DNA from 2 places in the Erwinia sp. E_sp_B01_1 genome. Region 2 is predicted to be linked to the other one. Evidence: predicted binding sites of a transcription regulator. Region 2 holds the regulator's gene; the other holds the start of a gene.
What was found. The regulator PurR, encoded in region 2, represses purine synthesis genes. The targets are predictions, from matches to a motif close to CANGCAAACGTTTGCNTG.
Positions count from the first base shown of each region.

Region 1 (7,758 bases), 2.1 Mb from region 2:
AGGGCGACAACGCCTGGCCAATCACCTCCACCACTTTCATTCTGGTGCATAAAGAGCAGGCCAATGCCGAGAAGGGCACAGCCGTACTGAAATTCTTTGACTGGGCCTATAAAAACGGCGCAAAAACCACCAACAGCCTGGACTATGCTGCACTGCCAGACTCTGTGGTTGAGCAGATCCGTACCGCCTGGAAAACCAACGTGAAAGACAGCTCAGGTAAAGCCCTGTACTAAGCTTCTGAAAGAGCCGGATTGCTCCGGCTCCTGTCATCGGGCGGCCCGTTGGCCGCCCTAAACTGTCAACATCGGGAATTTTATGGCTGCGACCAAGACGGCATTCAAAGCGCCGGGCAAGCAGGGTGATGTAATTTTCGGTGCGCTGGTGAAACTGGCTGCGCTGATTGTGCTGTTGCTGCTCGGTGGCATTATTGTCTCGCTGATCATCTCCTCCTGGCCGAGCATTCAGAAGTTTGGCTTCTCCTTCCTGTGGACCAAAACCTGGGATGCCCCCAACGAACAATTTGGTGCGCTGGTACCGATTTACGGCACCGTCGTCACCTCTGTTATTGCCCTGATTATCGCTGTACCGGTCAGCTTTGGTATCGCCCTGTTCCTGACTGAACTGGCCCCAAACTGGCTGCGCCGCCCACTGGGCGTGGCTATCGAACTGCTGGCGGCTATTCCCAGCATCGTGTACGGCATGTGGGGCCTGTTTATCTTCGCCCCGCTGTTTGCGACCTACTTCCAGACTCCGCTGGGTGACCTGATGGCGAACATTCCCATCGTGGGCGCACTGTTCTCCGGCCCCGCTTTTGGTATCGGGATTCTGGCTGCCGGGATTATCCTGGCGATTATGATCATTCCTTATATCGCCTCGGTGATGCGTGACGTGTTTGAGCAAACGCCGGTGATGATGAAAGAATCGGCTTACGGTATCGGCTGCACGACCTGGGAAGTGATCTGGCGTGTGGTGCTTCCGTTCACCAAAAATGGGGTGATCGGCGGTGTGATGTTAGGTCTGGGCCGCGCGCTGGGTGAAACCATGGCGGTGACCTTTATCATTGGTAACACCTACCAGCTCGACAGCGCCTCACTGTTTATGCCGGGCAACAGTATCACTTCCGCACTGGCTAACGAATTTGCCGAAGCGGAATCCGGCGTGCACACCGCCGCGCTGATGGAGCTTGGGCTGATCCTGTTTGTGATCACCTTTATCGTGCTGGCCTGTTCAAAACTGATGATTTCCCGCCTGGCGAAAAGTGAAGGAGCGAAATCATGACCACCATGGAATTGCAGTCCCGCGCCCAGCTGGAAGCATCCCGCCGTAAAATGCAGGCCTGGCGTCGGTTGAAAAACCGCATCGCCCTGACGCTCTCAATGTTGACCATGGCCTTTGGCCTGTTCTGGCTGGTGTGGATCCTGTTTGCCACCGTGACTCGCGGTGTGGATGGGATGACGCTGGCGCTGTTTACCGAAAATACGCCGCCGCCTAACACCGCGGGTGGCGGGCTGGCTAACGCCATCGCCGGGAGTGGCTTACTGATCCTCTGGTCTACCGTTTTCGGTACGCCGCTGGGGATCATGGCGGGCATTTACCTGGCCGAGTATGGCCGTAAATCCTGGCTGGCCGAGGTGATTCGTTTTATCAACGATATCCTGCTGTCGGCTCCCTCTATTGTGGTTGGGCTGTTTGTCTACACCATCGTGGTGGCACAGATGCAGCACTTCTCAGGCTGGGCGGGCGTGGTGGCACTGGCCCTGCTGCAAATCCCAATCGTTATCCGTACCACAGAGAATATGCTGAAGCTGGTGCCGGACAGCCTGCGTGAAGCGGCCTATGCCCTGGGCACGCCGAAGTGGAAGATGATTTCCGCCATCACGCTGAAAGCCTCCGTCTCCGGCATCCTGACCGGTGTGCTGCTGGCGATTGCCCGAATTGCCGGGGAAACTGCCCCGCTGCTGTTTACGTCGCTCTCTAACCAGTTCTGGAGCACCGACATGATGCAGCCGCTGGCTAACCTGCCGGTGACCATCTTTAAATTCGCCATGAGCCCGTTTGCCGAATGGCAAAGCCTGGCCTGGGCGGGCGTGCTGCTGATTACTGTCTGCGTGCTGTTGCTGAATATCCTGGCGCGCGTGATCTTCGCCAAAGGCAAACATTAATTTACGCGCGGCTGTGGCGGCGCGAATAAGTGAGAAAGAGAATGGCTGACAACACCTCAAGTAAGATGATTCAGGTTCGTGATTTGAACTTCTACTACGGGAAATTTCATGCGCTGAAGAACATCAATCTGGATATCGCCAAAAACCAGGTGACCGCGTTTATCGGCCCGTCAGGCTGTGGCAAGTCCACCCTGCTGCGTACCTTTAACAAGATGTTTTCTCTCTATCCCGAGCAGCGCGCGGAAGGTGAAATCGTGCTGGACGGCGAAAATATCCTGACCGCCAGCCAGGACATTGCGCTGTTACGTGCCCGTGTGGGGATGGTTTTCCAGAAACCCACGCCGTTCCCGATGTCCATTTATGACAACATCGCCTTTGGCGTGCGCCTGTTTGAAAAGCTTTCCCGCGCCGATATGGATGAGCGCGTGCAGTGGGCGCTGACCAAAGCCGCATTGTGGACCGAAACCAAAGACAAGCTTCATCAGAGCGGCTACAGCCTCTCTGGCGGCCAGCAGCAGCGTCTGTGTATCGCTCGTGGCATCGCCATCAAGCCGGAAGTGTTGCTGCTGGATGAGCCCTGCTCAGCGCTGGATCCGATCTCTACCGGCCGTATCGAAGAGCTGATCACCGAACTTAAGCAGGATTACACCGTGGTGATCGTTACGCACAATATGCAGCAGGCTGCGCGCTGTTCCGATCATACGGCCTTTATGTATCTGGGCGAACTGATTGAATTCAGCGATACTGACACGCTGTTCACCAAGCCGCATCAGAAACAAACTGAAGATTACATTACCGGCCGCTACGGTTGAGTTGACTGGAGAATACGATGGATAACCTGAATCTGAATAAACATATCTCCGGGCAGTTCAACGCCGAGCTGGAGCATATCCGTACCCAGGTGTTGACTATGGGTGGGATGGTGGAGCAGCAACTGACTGATGCCATTACCGCGATGCATAACCAGGATGGTGAGCTGGCTAAGCGGGTGATTGACGGTGACCAGAAGGTCAACATGATGGAAGTGTCGATTGATGAAGCCTGTGTGCGCATCATCGCCAAACGTCAGCCAACGGCCAGCGATCTGCGTCTGGTGATGGCGATCATTAAAACGATCTCCGAGCTGGAGCGTATTGGGGATGTGGCCGAGAAGATCAGCCGCACCGCACTGGAAAAATTCAGTCAGCAGCATCAGCCATTGCTGGTGAGCCTGGAGTCACTGGGCCACCATACCATTCAGATGCTGCACGACGTGCTGGATGCCTTTGCCCGCATGGATTTGACGGCGGCCATTGAGATTTACCGGGAAGATAAAAAAGTTGACCAGGAGTATGAGGGCATCGTGCGTCAGTTGATGACCTATATGATGGAAGACCCGAGGACTATCCCAAGCGTGCTGACCGCCCTGTTCTGCGCCCGCGCCATTGAGCGTATTGGCGATCGTTGCCAGAACATCTGCGAAATCATCTTCTATTTCGTCAAAGGTCAGGATTTCCGTCATGTTGGCGGCGATCAGCTTGATAAGCTGTTGACCGGCGACGATGGCAATCATAACGGCCCTGCCTGATTTTCCTCCCCCTGCCGGGTTCGCCCGGCTTTATTGCCTTGCCTCTTGCTTTCGCCTGTCCGCCAGACTTCCCGTCATCACAATTTCCTTTGGTGTGTTAATGCTCTGAAACATATACTTGCCGCACTTTTTTTATTCAGGCAGGGATTTCTTATGACCACTCAGACGCCGAAGAAAGGCGCCACGCCAGGCAAAGCGATGCTGGCGGCCGTCAGCGGTTATGCAATGGACGGCTTCGATCTTCTTATTCTCGGCTTTATGCTGCCGGCGATCAGCGTTTCGCTGGCGCTGAATCCTTCGCAGGCCGGATCGCTGGTGACCTGGACGCTGATTGGAGCAGTGATGGGCGGCATTATTTTCGGCCACCTCAGTGACCGGTTTGGACGCATCCGGGTTCTGACTATCACCATCCTGATGTTTTCCGTGTTCACCGGGCTGTGTGCCGTCGCGCAGGGATACTGGGATTTGCTGGTGTACCGCACACTGGCCGGGGTAGGGTTAGGCGGTGAGTTTGGCATCGGGATGGCGCTGATTGCTGAAGCCTGGCCTGCCAACAAGCGTAACCGCGCTTCGGCCTGGGTTGGAATGGGCTGGCAGCTGGGTGTGCTGCTGGCAGCATTTATCACGCCTTTCCTGCTGGGTCATATCGGCTGGCGTGGCATGTTTCTGGTGGGGCTGCTGCCTGCGCTGGCTTCCTTTGTTATCCGCCGGGGGATGGGAGAGCCGGAAGGTTTTACCCGTCATGTGGATGTGAATCAGGGGTTGTCGTTTGCTGCGCGGCTCAGGTTGTTGGTGAAAGATAAGGCCACGGCCAAAGCGAGTTTGGGAATTTTTATTCTCTGCTCGGTGCAGAACTTTGGTTATTACGGGCTGATGATCTGGATGCCCAGCTACCTCTCCAGTAATTTCGGGTTTTCTCTGACCAAATCCGGGCTGTGGACTGCGGTTACGGTGATCGGGATGACATTCGGTATCTGGCTGTTTGGCATACTTGCCGACCGGTTTGCCCGCTGGAAAATTTTCCTTCTGTATCAGTTTGGTGCAGTAGTGATGGTTATCGTTTACGCGCAGTTGCGCGATCCCACCGTGATGCTGTTTACCGGTGCGGTGATGGGGATGTTTGTGAACGGCATGATTGGCGGCTACGGTGCGCTGATTTCCGATACCTACCCGGCGCAGGTGCGGGCAACAGCGCAGAATGTGTTGTTCAATCTGGGCAGAGGCGTTGGCGGGTTTGGTCCACTGGTGATTGGTGTGCTGGTGATTAACCTGTCGTTCACGGCCGCCATTACGCTTCTGGCGCTGATTTATCTGCTGGATATTGCCGCGACGCTGTTCCTGCTGCCGAAAAAGCAGGGCAAGGAAGATGCGCTGGGCGCGATTGGATAAGGATTACGGCGTTAAGGGCTAAAGGGCTTAAGGACTTAAGGACTTAAGGGCGTCGCCTGAGTGCGCGGTGACTGGCGGTGAGGACTACAGGCCGCTCGTAAAGACGCAAAAAGCGTCATCCATGACAGCTCGGCCCACGCCGTCCATGGCGTGGGACGCTTTACGATCGGCCTGTAGTCCTCTCGCTTTAATAATGGATGTTGTCTGTTTGCCTTTAAAGCAGGCGCTGATGATAGCCTAAGACGCTTTACGATCGGCCTGTAGTCTTCTTGCTTTGGTAATGGATATTGTCTGTTTGGCTATAAAGCAGGCGCTGATGATGGCGTGAGACGCTTTACGATCGGCCTGTAGTCCTCTTGCTTTGGTAATGGATATTGCCTGTTTGGCTATAAAGCAGGCGCTGATGATGGCGTGGGACGCTTTACGATCGGCCTGTAGTCCTCTCGCTTTAATAATGGATGTTGTCTGTTTGCCTTTAAAGCAGGCGCTGATGATGGCCTAAGACGCTTTACGATCGACTTATAGCCCTCGCGCTTTAACCAGTAATTTCCCAGCCGCGCGCGCGCCACAGTTCCGGCAGTTGAGCCATTTCGGTGAAGGTTGTCACCAGCGGATGATCCAGCGGTTTGTTATGGGCATCCGCGCAGAAGTAAAACACCGGAATACCTGCCGCAATCCCCGCTTTCGCTCCCGCCTCGGAATCATCTACCAGAATGCAGTGCTCAATGGGGATGCCCATTTCTTTCGCAGCGTGATGCATCAGGTCAGGATCGGGTTTCCAGCTGGCAATGTCGTAACCGCTGTAGAGGCGCTCTGGGAAGAAGGGAAGCATGTCAGTCAGGCCCAGCGAATGCTGCATTTTAGGTACGGTACCGTTGGAAACCACGCACATCGGTACGGTGATTTTCTCCAGCAAGGCTTTAGCCCCGGCAATGGGTTTGAGTTCCAGATCAAACAGGCGCGCAACCTCTTTACGGTAAGCGGGCTCAAACTCCTCTTTAGTGACGCTGAGATGATGCTCTTCACAGACTTCGGCAATGATGTCGTAAAGCTTGACGCCCTTATACTTTTCAAACATCTCCTTTAGCGAAAGATCGCCGCCAAACTGCGCGAAAGTGTTTACATAAGCCTGAGTACACAGCAATTCGCTGTCCACCAGTGTTCCATCACAGTCAAAAAATACACAGCCAACAGTCATCGGGGTCTCCATTCTCTGTTTTCACTGCCTTTCACTTTACGGCACTGAGCCAGAATTGCGACCCGGAAATGTCAATTCCAGTTAGTGGCAGCGAACGTCCGGAAAAAACAGCGCAACCGGTTGCGAAAAAAGCCGCTGGTCTGCTACCAAAAGGGCATTTTTAGGTTAGGATAGCCGTCGATAACTTTTCTCCGTTTTGGAATCACACAATGAATAACCCTGGCCTGTTACAGCGGATTTTTAAACTGCAGGAACACGGTACGACAGCACGTACCGAAGTGATTGCGGGTTTCACCACTTTTCTGACGATGGTCTACATCGTTTTTGTGAACCCACAAATTCTCGGTGTGGCTGGCATGAACACCCAGGCGGTGTTTGTGACGACCTGCCTGATTGCTGCTTTCGGCAGTATTCTGATGGGGCTGCTGGCTAACCTTCCGGTGGCGCTGGCTCCGGCAATGGGTCTGAACGCTTTCTTTGCTTTCGTGGTGGTGGGTGCCATGGGCATCTCCTGGCAGGTGGGCATGGGTGCCATCTTCTGGGGCGCTGTGGGTCTGCTGCTGCTGACTATTTTCCGCGTCCGCTACTGGATGATTGCCAATATCCCGGTCAGCCTGCGCGTGGGGATCACCGCCGGTATCGGTCTGTTTATTGCGATGATCGGCCTGAAAAACGCCGGCATTGTAGTGCCAAACAAAGATACGCTGGTGGCAGTAGGGGATTTGACCTCGCACAGCGTGCTGCTGGGGGCGCTGGGCTTCTTTATCATTGCGATTCTGGCTTCCCGTAATATCCATATCGCCGTGCTGGTTTCTATCGTGGTGACCACGCTGATTGGTCTGGCCATTGGGGATGTGAAATATGGCGGCGTCTTCTCTGCACCTACCGGCATTACTTCTGTACTGGGTCAGGTTGACCTGGCAGGATCGTTGAACGTTGGCATGGCCGGCATCATTTTCTCCTTTATGCTGGTGAACCTGTTTGACTCCTCTGGCACCCTGATTGGCGTCACAGACAAAGCCGGTCTGACCGATGAGAAAGGCACTTTCCCGCGCATGAAGCAGGCGCTCTATGTGGACAGCATCAGCTCCGTAGCCGGTGCCTACATCGGGACCTCTTCCGTTACCGCCTATATCGAGAGTTCTTCAGGCGTGGCTATCGGTGGCCGTACCGGTCTGATGGCCGTTGTTACTGGGATCCTGTTCCTGCTGGTGATGTTCCTCTCGCCGCTGGCTGGCATGGTTCCGGCCTATGCCGCGGCTGGCGCGCTGATTTACGTTGGCGTGCTGATGACTTCAAGCCTGGCGCGTGTGAAGTGGGACGATCTGACTGAGGCGGTGCCTGCGTTTGTCACCGCTGCGATGATGCCGTTCAGCTTCTCCATCACTGAAGGAATTGCACTCGGCTTCATTTCTTACTGTGTGATGAAGCTGGGCACCGGC
Region 1 covers NZ_CP142208.1:4,789,795-4,797,552, forward strand. Annotated here, with positions in the region: gene pstS (phosphate ABC transporter substrate-binding protein PstS) at 1-233, shown strand, start outside; gene pstC (phosphate ABC transporter permease PstC) at 316-1,278, shown strand; gene pstA (phosphate ABC transporter permease PstA) at 1,275-2,162, shown strand; gene pstB (phosphate ABC transporter ATP-binding protein PstB) at 2,204-2,974, shown strand; gene phoU (phosphate signaling complex protein PhoU) at 2,992-3,729, shown strand; gene VRC33_RS22220 (MFS transporter) at 3,883-5,118, shown strand; gene yieH (6-phosphogluconate phosphatase) at 5,654-6,316, opposite strand; gene VRC33_RS22230 (NCS2 family permease) at 6,526-7,758, shown strand, end outside.
Region 1: VRC33_RS22230 (NCS2 family permease) is a predicted target of PurR. The motif match lies at 6,426-6,443, and genes of this name have one in related genera.

Region 2 (7,758 bases):
ATCAAATCGTGCCAGACCTGAGCCATGAGATTTGTACCAGACCGATCGGTCTGGTACTGTACCCGGTATGAAAACACCCCGCTTTGATACCAGAGAACATATCCTGCTTACCGGAGAAGAGCTGTGCATCCAGCGCGGCTTTAACGGTATGGGATTGATCGAACTGCTGAAAGTAGCAGAGGTGCCTAAAGGGTCGTTTTACCACTACTTCCCTTCGAAAGAGGCGTTTGGAGTAGCGATGCTTGAACGTTATTTTGCCGTTTATCACCAACGCTTCAGTCACTGGCTTGGCGATCATCAGGGCAATCAGCGTCAACGTGTCCTCGACTATTATCAGCAATCGTTGAATACTTTCTGTCAGGAAAGCTCATTCGCCGGTTGTCTGTCAGTGAAGTTGTCTGCTGAAGTTTGCGATCTCTCCGAACCTATGCGCATCGCTCTGGATGCCGGTTCTAAGGCGTTGATCGCCACGCTGACATCCGCACTGGAACGCGCTGTGCAACAGGGGTCGCTGAAGCTTGAAAATACCCCTCATGCCTGTGCACAAAATCTTTATATGCTGTGGCTTGGTGCCAGTCTGCAAAGCAAAATCTCCCGTGACAGCACACCGCTGGTGAACGCGTGGCAGGAGATGAACCGTATGCTGCCAGAGCCACGTTAAAAAAAACTCAGTTACTAGTCGACCGGTCTACCAGGAGTAAGTAATGGAATTGAAGAAGCTGTTTACCCCGTTAAAAATGGGTGCGATCACCGTTCCTAACCGCGTATTAATGGCGCCACTCACTCGCCTGCGCAGTATTGAACCGGGTGATGTCCCTACGCCGCTGATGGCTGAATATTACAGCCAGCGCGCCAGTGCCGGGTTGATCATCAGCGAAGCGACACAAATCTCTGCCCAGGCCAAGGGCTATGCCGGTGCGCCGGGCCTGCACTCTTCCGAACAGATTGCTGCGTGGAAAAATATCAACGACGGTATTCATGCCAACGGCGGTCACAGTGCCGTGCAGCTCTGGCACACAGGCCGTATCTCCCACACCAGCGTGCAGCCTGAAGGTAAAGCCCCCGTTTCCTCTTCGGCCATCAATGCTGAAACGCGCACCTCGCTGCGTGATGAGCAGGGCCAGGCGATCCGTGAAGCGACCTCCACGCCGCGTGCGCTTGAGCTGGATGAAATCAAAGAGGTGGTTAATGACTTCCGTCAGGCCGTGATTAACGCCCGTGAAGCCGATTTCGATCTTGTTGAACTGCATTCCGCACATGGCTATCTGATCCATCAGTTCCTCTCTCCGGCGTCAAACCAGCGCACTGACATTTACGGCGGCAGCGTTGAAAACCGTACCCGTTTCGCCCTGGAAGTGGTTGATGCAGCGATCGATGGCTGGAGTGCCGACCGTATCGGCATCCGCATTTCGCCACTGGGACCGTTCAACGGCCTGGACAATGGCGAAGATCAGGAAGCAGCAGCACTCTACTACATCACGGAACTGGCAAAACGTAATCTGGCCTTCCTGCACATCTCAGAACCGGACTGGGCCGGTGGTAAGCCCTACAGCGAAGCTTTCCGTAAAGCTATCCGCGCTGCGTATCCGGGCGTGATTATCGGCGCTGGTGCTTATACCGCAGAAAAAGCTGAAGAATTGATCGAAAAAGGGCTGATTGACGCTGCTGCCTTTGGCCGCGTGTTTATTGCCAACCCCGATTTGGTTGAGCGTTTCCGCATAAAAGCCCCCCTGAATGAGCAGCGTCCTGAGCTGTTCTACGGCGGTGGCGCTGAAGGCTATACCGACTATCCTACGCTTGCGGGTTAATTTACCCTGAGCGTTGAAACCAGGCTGCGCAGTGCGCGGCCTTTTCTGTTCTTGCTTTCAGCCGGGATTCTTAGCCCTCAGGGGCTGCCCTGCAGTAAAATCATCGCTATACTTAATTTTTTTACTCGTCATCGGATGATGACGCTTTTTACCAAGAGGATGTTATGCGCTTACTTCACACCATGCTTCGCGTTGGCGATCTGCAACGCTCCGTAGATTTTTACACCAAAGTTTTAGGCATGCGCCTGCTGCGTACCAGCGAAAACACCGAATATAAATACACTCTGGCCTTTGTTGGCTACACCGAAGAGAGCGAAGGTGCAGTGATTGAGCTGACCTACAACTGGGGTGTGGACAGCTACAATCTGGGCGATGCCTATGGCCATATCGCGCTGGGTGTTGATGATGTGGCAGCAACCTGTGACCGCATCCGCGCTGACGGTGGCAACGTCACCCGTGAAGCGGGTCCGGTTAAAGGCGGCACCACCATCATTGCCTTTGTTGAAGATCCGGATGGCTACAAAATTGAACTGATTGAGAACAAACACGCTGGCCACGGCCTGGGTGCTTAATTTTTTCAGGGGTGTCCGGTGGACACCTCCCTTCCCCTGCTGCATCTCGCGGTGAAATTTGCCATAATGCGCGCTGCATTTTTTCGCCAATGAGATCCTGATGTCTGAATCGAACGAACTGAACGCCCTCAGCAGCCGTTTTCGCGGTTTTTATCCGGTAGTGATTGATGTGGAAACCGCCGGGTTTGATGCGAAGACCAACGCATTACTGGAAATTGCCGCCGTCACCCTGAAAATGGATGAGAATGGCTGGCTGGAGAAGGATGAAACGCTCCATTTCCACGTAGAGCCGTTTGAAGGTTCCGTTCTGCAACCTGAAGCATTGGCCTTTAACGGCATAGACCCTGCCAATCCGCTGCGCGGCGCGGTAAGTGAATATGAAGCCCTGCATGCTATTTTCAAGATGGTACGCAAAGGCCTTAAAGATCATGGCTGCAACCGCGCGATTATGGTGGCCCATAATGCAACCTTCGATCTCAATTTCACCAACGCTGCCGCTGAGCGTGCGGGTTTGAAACGTAACCCTTTCCACCCCTTCGTCACCTTTGATACTGCTGCATTAAGCGGGCTGGTATTGGGTCAGACCGTGCTGGCTAAAGCCTGCGCCGCAGCGGGAATGGCTTTTGACAGTTCTCAGGCTCACTCTGCCCTGTACGATACGGTGCAAACCGCAGACCTGTTCTGCGAACTGGTTAACAGGTGGAAGCGTTTGGGTGGCTGGCCATTACCTTTGCCGGAAGATGCGGAAAACGAAGCGTAAAAAAAGGCGGAGATTTGCATCTCCGCCTTTTTTATTTTACTGCCGCTTATTCAGCAGCGTCAGAAGGGTATTTCTGAGCTGTCTCTTTGATCAGCTGCTGCAGTTCGCCCTGCTGATACATCTGAATGATGATGTCGCAACCACCGACCAGCTCACCATCAATCCATAACTGCGGGAAGGTTGGCCAGTTGGCGTATTTTGGCAGCTCAGCACGAATTTCCGGGTTCTGCAGAATATCTACATAGGCAAAACGCTCGCCGCAGGCAGAGAGTGCCTGAACGGCCTGGGCAGAAAAGCCACAGCTTGGCAGTTTTGGTGAACCTTTCATGTAGAGCAGAATCGGGTTTTCTGCTATCTGGCGCTCAATTTTCTCAATAGTACTCATAAATGGCTTCCTTAAACGGATACTTCGTGTCTATTTATTGTAGCGACTCTGTCCCTCTGATGAAAACGACATTTTCAGCAGGATGATGCGCCGGCGAACCTGAAAACCTGCCCACTGAACAATAAAGTAACATTTTGCTGCTGTTTTCGTCGGATTAATCATTAAGATAAGCCTTATGATTGCGCAGATAACCAGCTGATTCAGCTTATTTTTACAGGTTTTACTTGTTCTGTATCATTGAAACAAAAAAGACCTTACCTTTTGTTAATAAGTTAGATTAGAATTGCGAAATGTCCCTGCTGAAAAGCAGAATCCCCTGTTTCTGACGCGTTCCGGCCACCCGCCTGAGCACAAATGGTTAATGGTAACGATGCGTTTACTCATCACGCTTTTCATGCTGGCCTTTGCCCAGCTGTTTTTTAACATGGCGCACGCATCGCCACATGCGCCTGTTAATGCAAATCACCATAAAGCAGATGCCGCCACCCCTGCCCGCGAAGATGAGCGACGTAAACGCCGGACGGTAAAAACCAGCGCTACCAAAAAAGTTAAAGAGTCCACCAGCAAGAAACCCCGCGACGTTACCGCTAATAAGCCCCGGCTTAAAAAGAAAGCCCCTCAGCAGACAACTACCCTCACCGCCGGCAAATATAAAAAGAAAACTGCGCTGCACGATGAGAAAAAACGCTACGGGCGTCGTGGCAAAATAATTAAAAAATCTGAAGAGCTGACCGCAGGCTCGCTTTCTGCCCCGCTTAAATTGAGCAAAGCTCACCGTGCCCGCTACCAGAAAGCACGCGAAACGGCGATGACCAAGCTGATGGGCCAGTTGGGTAAACCTTATCAGTGGGGTGGGACTTCACCTAAAACCGGTTTTGATTGCAGTGGGCTGGTCTGGTATGCCTATAAAGATTTAGTGAAGTTTAAAATCCCGCGAACGGCGAACGAGATGTATCACCTGCGTGATGCCGCTAACATCAAACGGGATGAACTGGAAAAAGGCGATCTGGTCTTCTTCCGCATCAATGGCCGGGGCACGGCAGATCATGTTGGTGTCTATCTGGGCGGTGGGAAGTTTATCCAGTCTCCGCGTACGGGCAAAGATATTCAGGTCAGCGCGCTGGGCGAAGATTACTGGCAGCGTCACTACATTGGTGCCCGCCGGGTGATGACGCCAAAAACGATTCGTTAAGCGCTGAAAACAAGGGCCGGGCAATCGGCCCCTGAAGGTTTAATGCATAACGGCGGTAAAGCTGAAAGCAATAATGACCAGCAGTGCTCCCAGCGTGGTCATTAACGATAACTTCAGATCGGTGTCCATATGTGCTCCTGAATAACCCTACAATTAATGGTGTCATTGATTTTCCCATACTTGTCAGTAAAAATCTCGTTTTCTCTGCTCAGCCTTGTTAGAATCCTTTTTTTGTTGCGCAACGGCCCGCGCCTTGTGGCGTTCCGCGGTCGGCAGGCAATCCCCTTTCCTTTCTGACGTCTCCGTAAGCATCAAAAAAACGTCGTATGACGTCAGATTTTCATCCTTACCAGGCAAACGATTAACAACAGACTTATCATCAAGTTAAGATAAGCGCAGGAGTAGCTATTTCATGGCAACGATAAAAGATGTGGCCAGACAGGCAGGCGTGTCTACCACCACCGTATCGCATGTTATTAACAAGACGCGTTTCGTCGCAGAAGAGACACGTGAAGCAGTATGGGCCGCAATCAAGGCGCTTCACTATTCACCCAGCGCCGTGGCCCGCAGTCTCAAAGTGAATCACACTAAAACTATCGGGCTGCTGGCAACGTCCAGCGAAGCGCCCTATTTTGCTGAAATTATTGAAGCCATAGAGAATCGTTGTTTTGCCAAAGGCTATACGTTGATCCTGGGCAATGCGCATAACGAACTGCAAAAGCAGCAGGCCTATCTCTCCATGATGGCGCAGAAGCGTGTGGATGGCCTGCTGGTGATGTGTTCCGAATATCCTGAACCTCTGATCAGGATGCTGGAAGAGCATCGCAATATACCGATGGTCGTCATGGACTGGGGTGAATCCCGTGGCGACTTCACCGATACCGTTCTGGATAACGCTTTTCAGGGTGGCTATCTGGCCGGGCGTTACCTGATTGACCGCGGGCACCGTGATATTGGCGTGATCCCTGGCCAGTTGGAACGCAATACGGGCGGGGGTCGCCATGCTGGTTTTCTGAAGGCTTTGTCAGAAGCAGGCATAACTTTGCGCCCGGAGTGGCTGGTTCAGGGAGATTTTGAACCTGAGTCCGGTTATCAGGCCATGCAGAAAATTTTATCGCAGAAGCAGCGCCCCACGGCAGTATTTTGTGGTGGCGACGTCATGGCAATGGGCGCGATTTGTGCTGCAGATGAGCTGGGCTTACGCGTGCCCCAGGACATTTCCGTGATCGGTTATGACAATGTGCGCAACGCCCGCTATTTCACACCGGCATTGACCACCGTCCATCAGCCTAAAGAACGCCTGGGCGAAACGGCTTTTGATATGTTGCTGGACCGTATCACCAGCAAGCGCGAAGATCCGCAGACCATAGAGGTTCATCCATCATTGATTGAACGCCGTTCAGTAGCAGATGGCCCCTTCCTGGACTATCGACGCTAACCGACGCTGTCGCCTGCTGAATTATCCTCGCGCAGCCATTCACTGTTTAAGGTGTCGCTTTCACCCAGGTAGTCCAGCAGCCAGCTCAATGCGGGCGAGGCCTGTTGTTCAGACCAGCTTACGCAACAGGGACTGTCGGGAAACGCCGTCTCAAGCGTTAACTCATGCAGCGCGCCGCTTTGTAACAGGGGGCGTGCGAAATGACCCGGGACCATCCCCACGCAAAGCCCGGCCAGCAGGCAGTCGAAGCCGCTTTCCCATTCCGGCACCACCAGACGACGCTGATTATCCAGCGTCCAGGTGGTTCTTTTAGGTAAGGCACGGGAGGTGTCCTCAATCACCAGCGAGGGCCATTCCCGGATAGCTTCCTCACTGACCTCACCCGTTAATGCAGCCAGCGGGTGCCCGGCCCCCACCACGCAACGCCAGTTCAACGCGCCCATATTGCGAAAGGCAAAACGTCCACCCACCGGAATAGCCTGAGTGGCACCAATAGCGACATCCACACGGCCATCTGCCAGCGCATCCCAGACACCATTAAACACCTCCGCAGAAAGATGCAGCTCCATGTCCGGAAAATGGCGGTAAAAATCGACCACTAACTGCCGTGTGCGCCGGGGCTTAACTATGCGATCCACGGCGATATTTATCTGCCCCCGCCAGCCGTTGGCGACCTGCTGACACTGACGGCGGGTGGCGAGCATTTTTTTGATAACACTTCGCCCCTCCTGGATGAACACCGCGCCGGCTGCGGTTAATACCACATCCCGGTGACGGCGCTCAAACAGCGGAACGGCCAGCCACTCTTCCAGTTGCCGGACGGTATAACTGATGGCTGAAGGCACGCGATGCAGCTCAGCTGCTGCTGCGGTGAAACTGCCGCTACGCGCCACTGCATCAACCACTTCAAGAGAATGTTCTGACCACATAATCTGCCTGCAATATTTTTGAACGCAACCTGCAAATATTACCGTTTCACAACATAAAGGGCACGCGATTACACTCTGCGGCGTTTCATTCATCTGAATAAAAGAGCTACTCATGCCCGCTAAAGGATTCATTGTCTACCTCGCGCTGCTAAGCATTGCCGGTTTTCTCGCCACCGATATGTACCTGCCCGCTTTCGGCGCCATGCAGCAGGACCTGCAAACAGACGCAGGCGCAATCAGCGCCAGCCTCAGCCTGTTTCTCGCGGGCTTCGCCAGTGCCCAGTTGTTCTGGGGGCCGCTGTCAGATCGCATCGGTCGCAAGCCGGTTTTACTGATGGGGCTGAGCCTGTTTGCGGTGAGTTGTGCTGCTATGTGGTGGGTGGAATCTGCAACCCTATTGCTGGCGCTGCGTTTCATCCAGGCAGTGGGGATTTGTGCGGCGGCTGTAACCTGGCAGGCGCTGGTAGTGGATCGCTATCCTGCGACGCAGGCTAACCGTGTCTTTGCCTCTATTATGCCGCTGGTAGCGCTCTCTCCTGCTCTTGCGCCGCTGCTTGGCGCGTGGTTGTTGAATCACTTTAGCTGGCGGGTCATTTTTCTTACGCTGATGCTGGTGGCGGTGGTATTGCTGATTTCCACGCTCTTCATAGCCTCCTCCGGGAAGAAAAACCCTG
Region 2 covers NZ_CP142208.1:2,048,175-2,055,932, reverse strand. Annotated here, with positions in the region: gene eptA (phosphoethanolamine transferase EptA) at 1-21, shown strand, start outside; gene VRC33_RS09920 (TetR/AcrR family transcriptional regulator) at 68-661, shown strand; gene VRC33_RS09915 (alkene reductase) at 705-1,808, shown strand; gene gloA (lactoylglutathione lyase) at 1,973-2,380, shown strand; gene rnt (ribonuclease T) at 2,481-3,140, shown strand; gene VRC33_RS09900 (Grx4 family monothiol glutaredoxin) at 3,187-3,525, opposite strand; gene VRC33_RS09895 (C40 family peptidase) at 3,896-4,717, shown strand; gene VRC33_RS09890 (YnhF family membrane protein) at 4,757-4,846, opposite strand; gene purR (HTH-type transcriptional repressor PurR) at 5,130-6,155, shown strand; gene punR (DNA-binding transcriptional activator PunR) at 6,152-7,084, opposite strand; gene punC (purine nucleoside transporter PunC) at 7,197-7,758, shown strand, end outside.